2 regions of the Fructobacillus sp. ESL1117 genome follow, and region 2 is predicted to be linked to the other one. Evidence: riboswitches for the same ligand, from Rfam matches in the RefSeq annotation. Region 2 holds a riboswitch; the other holds the start of a gene.

Region 1 (5,875 bases), 510 kb from region 2:
TGGCGGATCCAATGCCATTGGTAGTTTTGCCCATTATATTAACCATGCTGAAGTTGAGTTGATTGGGGTAGAAGCAGCCGGCAAGGGCGTTGATACTGATTTGACGGCGGCTACTATCGAAAAGGGTCGCTTAGGTGTCTTTCACGGCATGAAGTCACTCTTTTTGCAAAATGATAGTGGCCAAATCAATCCGGTCTATTCGATTTCGGCTGGGCTCGATTACCCGGGTGTTGGGCCAGAACACGCAGCATTAGCAGCCGAGCACCGTGCCCAATACGTCGGTATTACAGATGATGAGGCCGTGGCTGCCTTTGAATACATTGCCAAGCAAGAGGGGATTATTGCCGCTATTGAAAGCTGTCATGCTGTGGCCTATGTGCAAAAATTAGCGCCAACGTTACCTAAGGACCAGGTCATTGTCTGCACACTATCTGGCCGGGGGGACAAGGATGTTGCCGCAATTGCCAAGTACCGGGGGGTTGAAATTCATGAGTAAAATTAGTCAAAGCTTTACGAATCATAAAAATTTTATTGCCTTCGTCACCGCCAATGATCCTGACATGGAGACGACTGTGAAAAATGTCGTGGCTTTGGCAAAGGGCGGGGCCGATATTGTTGAAATTGGCATTCCTTTTTCGGATCCAGTCGCCGACGGTCCCGTTATTCAAGCGGCCGATTTGCGGGCTTTGCGTGACCCTGATTTACCAATTGAAGTGATTTTTACGGCGGTGAAGGAAATTCGTCTGCAAACAGCGGTGCCTCTGGTTTTCTTGGTGTACCTGAACGTTGTTCTCCAGTATGGCTATGAACGTTTTACCGCCGACTGTGAAAAATTCGGTGTCGATGGCCTGATTATCCCCGATTTGCCCTATGAAGAACGAGGAGAGTTAGTTTCTTTTACTGACAAGCATGGGCTGGATTTGGTTCCGTTGATTACAGTGACGTCTGGTGAGCGCATTGCGCTGATTGCCAAAGAGGCGACCGGTTTCATCTACTTGGTTTCTTCTTTAGGCGTAACGGGAACCCGTGAATCCTTTGCTGCTAATTTAGCAGAAGTTGTCGGGCAAATTAAAGCGGTCACGAATGTGCCGGTGGCTATTGGCTTTGGTGTACATACCGCTGACCAGGCCCGGGCAATGGCTGATTTGGCCGATGGGGTTATTATTGGCTCAGCCTGCGTCCAGATTGTCGCTGAAAATGGTCACAAAGCACCAGCAAAGTTACAGGCGTACGCTAAAGAAATCAGCGCTGCTGTTGATGGTGTGTCGGTTGGGAATGCTAAATGCATTGGTCAAAATTGAGTGCCGTTACCAACAAGTAAAATGGCCTAGTGATTGCTACCAAGATTGAGGTTGTTGCTGGTGGTGCATTTCGCCTAACTTTTTTGACCAGCGCTTTGGCTGCTACTATTCGTGGAACAGTTTCGAATTTGATTAAACAAAGTTGATTATATTTGTTCTAATATTGAATTTCATGTTATACTGAAAAAAATTAATTAATTCGCAAGGGGAGCATCACGCTGAGATTAGACAGAAATGTCTTAGACCCTATGTACCTGATCTGGTTAATACCAGCGTAGGAATGCAACTAATATTGATAACAAGGGGTCTTTTTTGGGACTTTTCGGTTGAGGTTGAATTCATCATGAATTCAACCTTTTTCTTTTGCTGGTAAAGACTGTTCAGGGTGGATTGATGAATTGAATTTTAGGAGAAAAAAATGATTCAACAGAACCATCAGCAGCAAGAAAGTTCCCCGGAAGAGATTCCATTGAGTACTAGTCAGACGATATTGATTAGTCTCCAACACATCTTTGTTTCCAATGTCTGGCTTGATCCGATTTTTGTTGCTTCAGCCGCGGGCCTCTCGTTAGCCCTGTCGACGAATTTGATTAGTGCCATTTTTTTGGCATCTGGTCTGGTAACGATTTTGCAGGCTTCAAAATTAGCACGGCTGCCGATCGTGCAAGGGCCTTCAGCGGCCTTTGACGCCCTCATGATTAGTGCTGGTAAAACCGGTGGTTTGCCAGCTGCCGGTGGTGCCGTCTTTCTCAGTGGCTTTATTGTTTTGCTGATGTCTTTATTTGGCTGGGTTCATCGCTTAGCTAAGAAATTGACACCTGCGATTAACGGGACCATTATTTTTTTGGTTGGCATTTCGCTTTCAAGTTTTACAATGTCAGAATTACTAGGAGGGACGCCTGGCACAAAAGGTTTTGCATCGCCAAACGTTCTTCTGGTGGCCGTTACAACCACTTTGATTGTCGTCTTAGGATCGTTGTTTGGCCGAGGTTACTGGCGCAAGTTTTCCTTTTTGCTGGCCCTTGTGGTTGGTAATCTTTTGGCGGCCAGCCTGGGGATGATTGACTTGTCAAGCGTGCAAAGTCAACCATTTTTTGGCCTACCACGGTTGTTTCCTTATGGACTATTTCGTTTTAATTGGGCCATTTTTCTGACCTTCTTCATCGCTTATTTAGTGGCAGTGATTGAAGCTTTGGGCGTTTATGAAGCCTCTGCAGATGTTACCAAAGAAGAATTAAGTGCAAAGCGTATTAGTCGTGGAATTGCAGGTGAAGCGGGTGGCTCAATGCTTTCTTCTTTGATTGGCGGTTTTCCAACCACAGCTTTTGCCCAAAACTTAGGGGTCATGAAGTTGACGGGAGTGCATTCTCGTAAGCCCATTCTATTGGCCGGGGGATTACTAATTTTACTAGGATTTGTGCCCAAGTTTGCAGCAGTACTCGCTTTGACCCCAGCACCCGTTATCGGTGGGATGTTTTTGCCGGCAGCGGCAACCTTGTTAACGACGGGCTTTGCAACCCTGCAGAAGGCTGATAAAGGCGAAGCTACTCGGATGAGTATTGGTCTGTCTTTGTTGCTGGCCATTGCCCTGCCATCTTATGCAAAAGGATTTTCGGGTATTTATCAGTCGCTCTTTTCAAATAGTATTTTAGTCGGTGCTCTGTCGATTGTGACCCTGCATGTTCTATTAATTGTTGTACCAGGATTTTTTGGAGGGAAAAAGAACCATGAGTGATTCGGTTGCTGCAATTCAAAAAGAAATTCTGAGTTTTATTGACCAACACCAAGTCATGGACGGCCACCATGAAAGTGATGAGGATTTCAATCAGTTGGCCCTCGATTTATTTCAATACCAATTTGACCATAATTTACCCTATAAAAAATATGCGCAACAACAACGAAAAAGTCCGCTAATGGTACATCGGTGGCAAGAAGTACCATTAATGCCGATTCAGGGATACAAGCAGTTAACGCTGTCGACAACGCCGATCACGGCGGGCGAAGCTGTTTTTATGTCAAGTGGGACAACGGATAAGACCCACCGTAGCCATAGCTACCATCCGACTTTTGCTGTTTGGAATGAGTCAATGAAAGTATCTTTCAAGCAGTATGTCCTCCCGGACGTTGATCAAATCACTATTATTGGCCTATTTCCGGATGAAAAGCACCTTGACAATTCTTCTTTGGCTCATTATGTCAGTCGCGCCATTACCGAATTTGGTGACCAACACAGCAGATCCTATGTCGATGCAGACGGGATTGATTATCAGGGCGTGGTCGCTGCTTTAACGGCGGCAGAAATTGATCACCGTCCCGTGATGCTGCTTGGCGCAAGTTTTTCCTACGTCCATTTTTTGGATTATCTACAAAAGCACCAGTTGGTCTTTCACCTGGCTGAAAAAAGTCGAATTTTTGATACCGGTGGTTTCAAGGGCCAATCGCGTCAAGTTAGCGAAGACCAGCTACTAGCTGATTTGGAAGCGGCCTTCGGTATTGGTCGTGACTATTATTTGAATATGTATGGCATGACGGAAATCAGTTCACAGTGCTATGACCAAAATTTGTGGCGGCTCAACCAGGGTTTGGACCCAATTTTTAGTAAGCAAACACCAGCTTGGGTTCGCGTCAGGATTTTAGATACCGATACCTTGGCGCCTGTTGCGCCCGGACAAAAAGGTGTCTTGGCCTATTATGACCTTTCGAACTGGAACTCATGCTTGGGCATCTTAACGGAAGATTTAGCCGTACAGGATGACGTCGGCTTTACTTTGCTTGGTCGGATTGCTGGGGCGGAGTCAAAGGGGTGCTCAATTTCTGTTGATCAACTACTGCAAGCCAATCAAGCATGAAAGAGGATACAATGGCTAAAGAAGGAGAGACAACCAAAATCAACTTGTTTCTTGCGCCAAATGAGAGTCAATTTAATCGATTGAAAACCTGGTCGATTTCGGTGGGTAAGCAACGCTATGATTTACAGTATCCTGATTTGACAGAACAAGAAGTCAAAGAAACCATCAAGACGTTGAAAGACCATCAGCAGGCTTTTTTAAGTCAACTTTCGGTCGAAGAAATCATTCTGATGATTAGTACTGCCGCCGAAAAATGGATGGACCCGGCGTACAATGAGCGCCAGTTGGCACTAAAGTTATTACCGATTATCACGGGATACAGTGAGGAAACGATTAACTTGGAAATTAGGCGGTATATGCGCCTGTTTCGTGCCAAAGAGTTACGTCGCTTTTTAAATACGGAATTGGCAAACCCAGCAATTTTGGATGCTTTTCAGCCACAAGCATCCGGAAGCCTAACCAAGGCTTATGGTCCCCAAACAAGCTTTCACGTTTTTTCCGGTAATATTCCTGGTCTCCAGGTTTGGCCGCTCGTAATGACACTGTTGGTAAAATCAGCTAGCTTTGGGAAAACTTCCTTTGCTGAGCCGCTTTTCCCGGTGCTCTTTGGCCAAAGTTTATTAGCAGTGGAACCCAGATTGGCGGGTTGCTTGGCAATCTTTCCTTGGAAAGGTGGTAGCAAGAAGTCAGTTGAGAAAGCGGCTGCGGCTGGGACAGAGGCTACGATTGCCTATGGCTCGGATCAATCGGTGAAGAATGTTCAGACATTGGTGCCAGCTGGCCATTTATTTTTGCATTTTGGCTATAAAATCAGTTTTGCTCTGGTTGGTCAAGAGGCGTTGGCGACCGATCGGTATCAAGGTACCGTTAATCGGGCGGGTGCGGACGTAGCGATTTATGACCAGCAAAGCTGCCTGTCGCCGCAGTGTATTTTCGTTGAACGCGGTGGTTCTCTGTCACCAAAGGACTTTGCTAGTGCGTTAGCAGCTGATTTGGCAAGCAGACAACAACGGTGGCCTCGGGCGGACCTGGATGACCAACAAGCCACAGCCATTAACCGCTTAAGGGCACAATTTCAATTGGAAGCAATCGCTGATCACAGCTTGACAGTCTATTCTAGTCCGCAAAAGACAGATTGGACCGTTGTTTACCATGATCAACCCATCTTCATCAGTTCGCCATTAAATCGGTTTGTGCATGTGGTGGCCGTTGATAATTTACTGACTGTGCCGATTTACTTAAGACCCTACCAGCAGTACTTACAAACTGCCGGTATCGCTGTCGCACCAAAACGTCTGTTACCAATCACGGATACTTTGGGCCAAGCGGGTTTGTGCCGGATTACCGCCTTAGGGGAGATGACTCGGGCACGACCTGGTTGGCACCATGATGGTCGTTTTAATATATTAGATTTGTTGCGGTTTACAGATATTGAGCCAAGTGCAGAAAGTCTGGCTGAACACTTAGATACAGATGTGGAGTGGTAAAGATGTTATTAGAAAATCAAGTCGCACTGGTGACTGGGGCTAGCCGGGGCATTGGTGCTGCCGTTGCTAAAAAATTTGCTGCTGAGGGAGCACTTGTTATCGTCAATTTCTTGAAAAATCAGGAAAAAGCGGATGCAGTTGTGCAAGAAATCCAGACAGCCGGAGGACAAGCGGTCGCGATGGCTGCCAATGTTTGTGATGACCAGGCAGTTCAGGATATGATGACGATGATTGCTGA
Region 2 (5,875 bases):
CGATTGCAGGCGTAGCAACCGCCATACTGGCCGTGCTGGCAGTCGGACTGACTGTTTGGCTGACTCGGCCAACCATGCGTTCTTCTAATACAAAGCCAACCGAAGCAACCGTCTTCTTTCATGGCTATGGCTCTTCTCGAAATGCCGAACAAACGATGAGTCGGTACTTAATTCAGCAAAAGTATTCGAATCGGAAGATTAATGCGACAGTTAGCAAAAACGGTCAGGTCAGCTTTAGTGGTACCGTGAAGAAGGGCGACCAAAATCCATTAATTCTGGTGCAGTTTAACGACAACCGGAATACTAACTTTGACAAGACTAATCAGTGGGTCACGAAGATTATGGCGGACTTGCATAATCAAGGGATTCAATCGGTTAATTTGATTGGGCATTCGATGGGAAACCTCGCCATTGCCTTTTATTTGAAAAATCACGTGCAACAAAGTGAACAGTTACCGGTTGTGAAGCGCCAAATTGCAATTGCTGGTCCCTTTAACTTCTTGCAGGATAGTCCAATACCAAAGTCGAATTTGAATTTAGCAGATCCTAGCAGTCACTCTGAGACTGATTTTAAAAAGGCGGCCTTAGCTGGTTTGGAGCAATATTACGAGAATAATCAGACCAAAGTGCTGAATATTTACGGTAATAGCATGGGCAAAAAGGAATCGGACGCAACCGTCACTAACAATGCGTCGAAGTCATTGAAATACTTTGTCCGTCAACCAAGCACCTATCAGGAAAAGTTATTTACTGGTAAGGATGCGCAACATTCAAAGCTGCATGAAAATCAGGATGTTAACAAGGTCCTCAAGCAGTTCTTGATGGCATAACCAATAGTCAATCTTAAAAACAGTCTTGGCAAAAGGCTGTTTTTTGCTTGTTTTTTTCTTGACTTGAAGTTCACTCCAAGGTGTTTAATGGTTATTGATCACAACACACAATGCTTGGTTTTGAAAGAAACCTAACTGAAGGAGATAAGAATGACAAAACAACGATTTGGGATGGTCTTGCCGATCACCTTACTCGCTTACTTTTTAATTTTGATGGATAATTCCATTGTTTTTACCAGTGCAACTGAGATTGGTCAAAGCCTAGACCTTTCACCTAATGCTTTATCGTGGGTTTCCAATGCCTATACACTGACTTTCGGTGGCTTTTTACTATTGTCGAGCCGGCTCTCGGATTTGCTTGGACGTAAACGGATTTTTTTAATTGGTATCACCATTTTTGGATTGAGTTCGTTGCTGATTGGCTTGTCGGATAATGCCGCCTTCGTGATTGGACTACGGGCCGTCCAGGGACTGGGCTCTTCGATTATTGCGCCGACCACCTTGGCTTTGATGATGGATAATTACCAAGGACAAATGCGTGAACGAGCGATTGCTTACTATGGTGTTACAGCTGGGATTGGTGCCAGTCTTGGACTTTTAATTGGCGGTGGCCTCACCACTTTATTTTCTTGGGAAGCCGGTTTTTTGATTAACGTGCCGTTGACTTTATTATTGTTTGGGTTAACGGTACGCTTTGTCCCGAATAAGGCGGGATTAAAGATAAAAATTGACTATATTGGTGCAATTCTGTCCGTCAGCGGATTAGCGGCCTTGATTGATGGTTTAACGAGTAACCAGTGGCTAATGATTTTATTGGGCATCATTGTTTTAGCTTGCTTGATTGGCTTTGAAAGTCGGCAAAAGCAACCAATGATGCCTTTAACACTATTTCACAATCGAATTCGTGCGGGGGCCTACTTGGCACGCATGCTCTTTATGATGGCCATGCTGCCATACTGGTTCTTTTTGCCCCAGGTTTGGCAAACCAGTTATCATTTTACGGCATTACAATCCGGGCTGGCCTTTCTCCCCTTAACATTCGTTCAGTTTGTGGTATCGTTGTCCTTGGGGAAGCTGACTGATCGTTTTGGCAATCAGTTAATCCTACTAGTCGGCGAGGGATTACTGTTCCTCGGTCTGCTGTTTACAGCCTTGTCAGCGGTTTCTTTGGGCTATTGGTTGGCTTTTGCCTTGCCAATGGTGGTGATTGGTATTGGGCAGGGCTTGGTCCTTGCGCCAGTGACATCGGCCGGCCTGCATCAAGCACCTGACGAACTGGCTGGTATTGCCTCAGGGTTGACGAACACTGCTCACCAAATTGGTGGCCCAATCGGCCTTTCTTTGATTGTGGCGACGGCGGGGAGCTACCATGGTCAAGTTGCGACAATGGCTTTCTTTACGGGAATTGCTTTTGTAGTTGTGGCCGCTTTTGTTGTGCGAAAGGTACAAAATGAATATTAAAGAAGCTGCGAAGGTGACTGGATTATCAAATGATACGATTCGCTATTACGAACGAATTGGGGTCATTATGCCAGTCCCGCGCAAGGAAAATCAGTTGCGTGATTTCACCGAGCGTAACATTAATCAATTGAAATTTGCTAAAACGATGCGCCACGCTGGTGTTTCCATTGAACGATTGCGTGAATATATTGGTATGGTTCTGGAGGATGATGACCAAACAATTCCGACGCGTAAAGCACTATTGCTAGAACAGGCAGAAGAGATGCAGGACCGCATTAATGAAATCCAGGCTGCTCATGATCATTTACTATATAAAATTGATCATTACGAAAGCCACATGCGCCAAGCGGAAAATCGTTTAGAGTAAGGCACTGAAATCGTTTTACGATTGGGAAATGTCTAATTTGTTGAGCCAAACTGAATTTTTAATCGATTAGAACGACTCTATTTGTCTCTTTGTTTTATTTGATACTTTCTTGAAAACTATTGGATAGATGATTGACAGAGCGTTGTTTTATTGGTAAAATTTAATTACAATTTTCACATAGCTATATATTAGGAGGCACTTTAATGAAAGTTGCAGTTATTGGTTCAACGCACGCCGGCGTGTTTGCCGCTAAGCAGATTAAGGCAGACCACCCAGACGCTGAGATTCACGTGTTTGAAAAGAATCAAACAGTTTCTTTTTTGTCATGTGGAATCGCTCTTTGGATTGGCGACAATGTTTCATCAACTGACAAGATGTTTTATGAAACACCAGATTCAATGGCTAAGCAGGGTATTTCAATGCATATGCAAACGCTTGTTGAAGCTGCTGACTTAAAAGCAAAGACTTTGAACATCAAAGACTTGGTTTCTGGTGCTCAGTCAGAAGAAACTTTCGATAAGATTGTGATTACCACTGGTTCACGCGCAATTAAGCCTCGCATCCCTGGTATCGATTCTGACAAGGTCTTTGACTCAAAGACTTGGGACAATGCCAATGCCTTGAAGGAAGTAACTGAAAAGGTTAAGCGGATTATCGTTATTGGTGCTGGTTATATCGGTGCTGAGTTGGCAGAACAATTGTCAGTCAATGATAAGGAAGTGACTTTGATTGACGGTTTGGACCGGGTATTGGCCAACAATACGGCCCCTGAATTTTCATCTGTTTTCCAAAAGGCCTATGAAGACCATGGTGTTAAGTTAGCCCTTGGTCAAATGGTTTCAGGATTTGAAGACACAGCTGATGGTATCAAGGTGACAACTGACAAGGGCACTTATGAAGCTGATATTGCCATCTTGGGGATTGGTTTCTTGCCAAATACTGCTCTGTTCCGTGACCAAGTAGACATGTTGCCAAACGGCGCTATCAAGGTAAACAAGTTCATGGAAACTTCTGTGAAGGATGTCTTTGCTGCCGGTGATTCAGCCACTGTCTTCTACAACCCCACCCAAAAGGATGATTACATTCCATTGGCAACTAATGCTGTTCGTCAAGGAATTTTGGTTGGTAAGAACATTGTCGAACCAACGTTGGCTTATCAAGGCACACAAGCAACATCAGCCGTTGAATTGTACGAGTTAGCTTACGCTGCAACCGGTTTGACTGTTCAATCAGCAGCTCGGAAGGGTGTTGAAGCGGATTCTGTGACAATTTCAGAAGATTACCGTCCTGATTTCATGTTGTCAACGACGCCAGTTAAGGCCTCATTGACTTGGGAAAAGGGGACTCGTCGGATTGTTGGTGCTGCTTTCTTGTCAAAACATGACATTTCACAAGCTGCCAACGTGGTTTCATTGGCGATTGAAAACGGCATGACAATTGATCAATTGTCAATGACTGACTTCTTCTTCCAACCAAACTTCGGTCAACCAGTCAACTATGTTTCATCAGTTGCCATGGCTGCCGTTTTGAAGGCAAACAAGTAAAAAATTAGCTTGATTAAGCACCTAGGCTGAGTCTGGGTGCTTTTCTTTGAAAACACTTGCATAAAAATTCAAGACAGTGTAAGCTAGTGAAGTAGTAAATTTGAATATAGCGATCTGGGGTACCATTTTGGTTGAGAATTAAACCCATTGAACCTGTTAGGCTAAGACCGACGAAGGAAGATCCACACAAGTTTTTTTTAAGACCACCCGTGTTGGACTCTGCCCAGGCGGGTGTTTTTTGATGCCTTTTTGTTCGCCCGGACGTAAAGGAGAGAATAATGAAACAAAAGTGGACGCTACAAAACGTGATTTTGCTGGCCTTGATCGGGATTATTTTTTCGGTCATTTATTGGATTATGGATCCGGTTTACCAGATTGTTAACAGTGGCTTGGCCGTGATTGGGTTGCAAGCCTTTACGAATGAAATCACCCTTGGTGTATGGATGATGGCCGGACCATTGGCTTCGTACATCTTAAAGAAGGTCGGTGCCGGCTTTATTGGCGAAATGCTTGGAGCAGCCGGTGAGATGTTCTTGGGTGGTTCTTACGGTGTCGGTACGCTTTTGTCTGGCTTTATTCAAGGAATTGGTTCTGAACTTGGTTTTGCTTTGACTGGTTATAAGAACTGGTTTGCTGGTCTTTGGTTGTCAACCTTGACTGGAACAGTCGTGACCTTTGCTTGGGACCTCTTTAAATCAGGTTATATTCACTACAAGCTAGGTTTGTTAGTTGCTTTGTTCATTGTTCGTTACCTATCAATTTTCTTTTTCTCAGGTGTCTTGGTACACTTGATTGCCAAGTTGTTAGATCGATCAAAGTTGTTGTCCCACGAATAAGGAGGACAAAAAATGGCAATAACTGCCAGAAACCTCACGTTGGCTTATCGTGACCAAGTCATCATTGATAATCTAAATTTATCTCTTGAAAAAAAGACCCTGACCCTCTTAATGGGGCCTTCCGGATCGGGAAAATCCACCCTGTTAAAGGCCTTGGCGGGTCTTTACCCACAATATGGTGGCCAAGTTACTGGCGAAATCGAAATTGATCAAAGGGTGATGACCACACTGAAAGCAAATGAAAGAGCCAAGCGGGTGGCTTTGCTTTTTCAAAACCCTGATGACCAGTTTGCCATGCCAACGGTGCGGGAGGAATTTATTTTTGCACTGGAGAATCTCGAATTGGACAAGGAAGAAATTGACCAAAAGACGACTTGGGCATTGGAAAAGGTTGGTCTGACTGATTTTATCGATCGATCCTTTGTGACCCTATCTGGTGGGGAAATGCAAAAGGTTGCCTTGGCAGAAGTGTTGGCCCTGGGGGCCGACTACCTGTTGCTCGATGAACCCTTTGCTGCTGTTGATAGTCAGTCACGAGAAGATCTCCAGGTTTTACTAAAACAGCTTAGCCAAGAGGGCTATGGCGTTGTCGTTTCCGACCATGATCCAGCTGGTTACTTCGATAAAATCAGCCAGTTTTATCAGCTCAAAGAGAAGTCTTTGGTGTTGGTGCCTGCAAATGACTGGCACCAATATGATTACCAAAAGCAAACGGTGGTTTTAAAACCGGTTGTAGAAAGTGACCAGGTCGAAAAGGCTGCTTATCGCTTTGATAATCTACGAATACAAAACGGTGAACGGCTGGTCTTAGACCAGGATATCCTGCAAATCTTTGAA

The links. Region 2 has a riboswitch for thiamine pyrophosphate ahead of ACSYSH_RS01225 (ECF transporter S component). Riboswitches for the same ligand answer to the same signal wherever they lie in the genome.
Region 1: linked by a shared signal. The riboswitch ahead of ACSYSH_RS03310 (solute carrier family 23 protein) and the one ahead of ACSYSH_RS01225 (ECF transporter S component) in region 2 are both predicted to bind thiamine pyrophosphate.

Annotation. Positions count from the first base shown of each region.
Region 1 is NZ_CP196385.1:778,951-784,825, reverse strand. Features, by position in the region: gene trpB (tryptophan synthase subunit beta) at 1-496, shown strand, start outside; gene trpA (tryptophan synthase subunit alpha) at 489-1,301, shown strand; TPP riboswitch at 1,496-1,599, shown strand; gene ACSYSH_RS03310 (solute carrier family 23 protein) at 1,720-3,036, shown strand; gene ACSYSH_RS03305 (LuxE/PaaK family acyltransferase) at 3,029-4,150, shown strand; gene ACSYSH_RS03300 (acyl-CoA reductase) at 4,162-5,637, shown strand; gene ACSYSH_RS03295 (SDR family oxidoreductase) at 5,640-5,875, shown strand, end outside.
Region 2 is NZ_CP196385.1:272,208-278,082, forward strand. Features, by position in the region: gene ACSYSH_RS01205 (alpha/beta hydrolase) at 1-830, shown strand, start outside; gene ACSYSH_RS01210 (MFS transporter) at 981-2,291, shown strand; gene ACSYSH_RS01215 (MerR family transcriptional regulator) at 2,281-2,658, shown strand; gene ACSYSH_RS01220 (FAD-dependent oxidoreductase) at 2,862-4,202, shown strand; TPP riboswitch at 4,308-4,398, shown strand; gene ACSYSH_RS01225 (ECF transporter S component) at 4,481-5,038, shown strand; gene ACSYSH_RS01230 (ATP-binding cassette domain-containing protein) at 5,051-5,875, shown strand, end outside.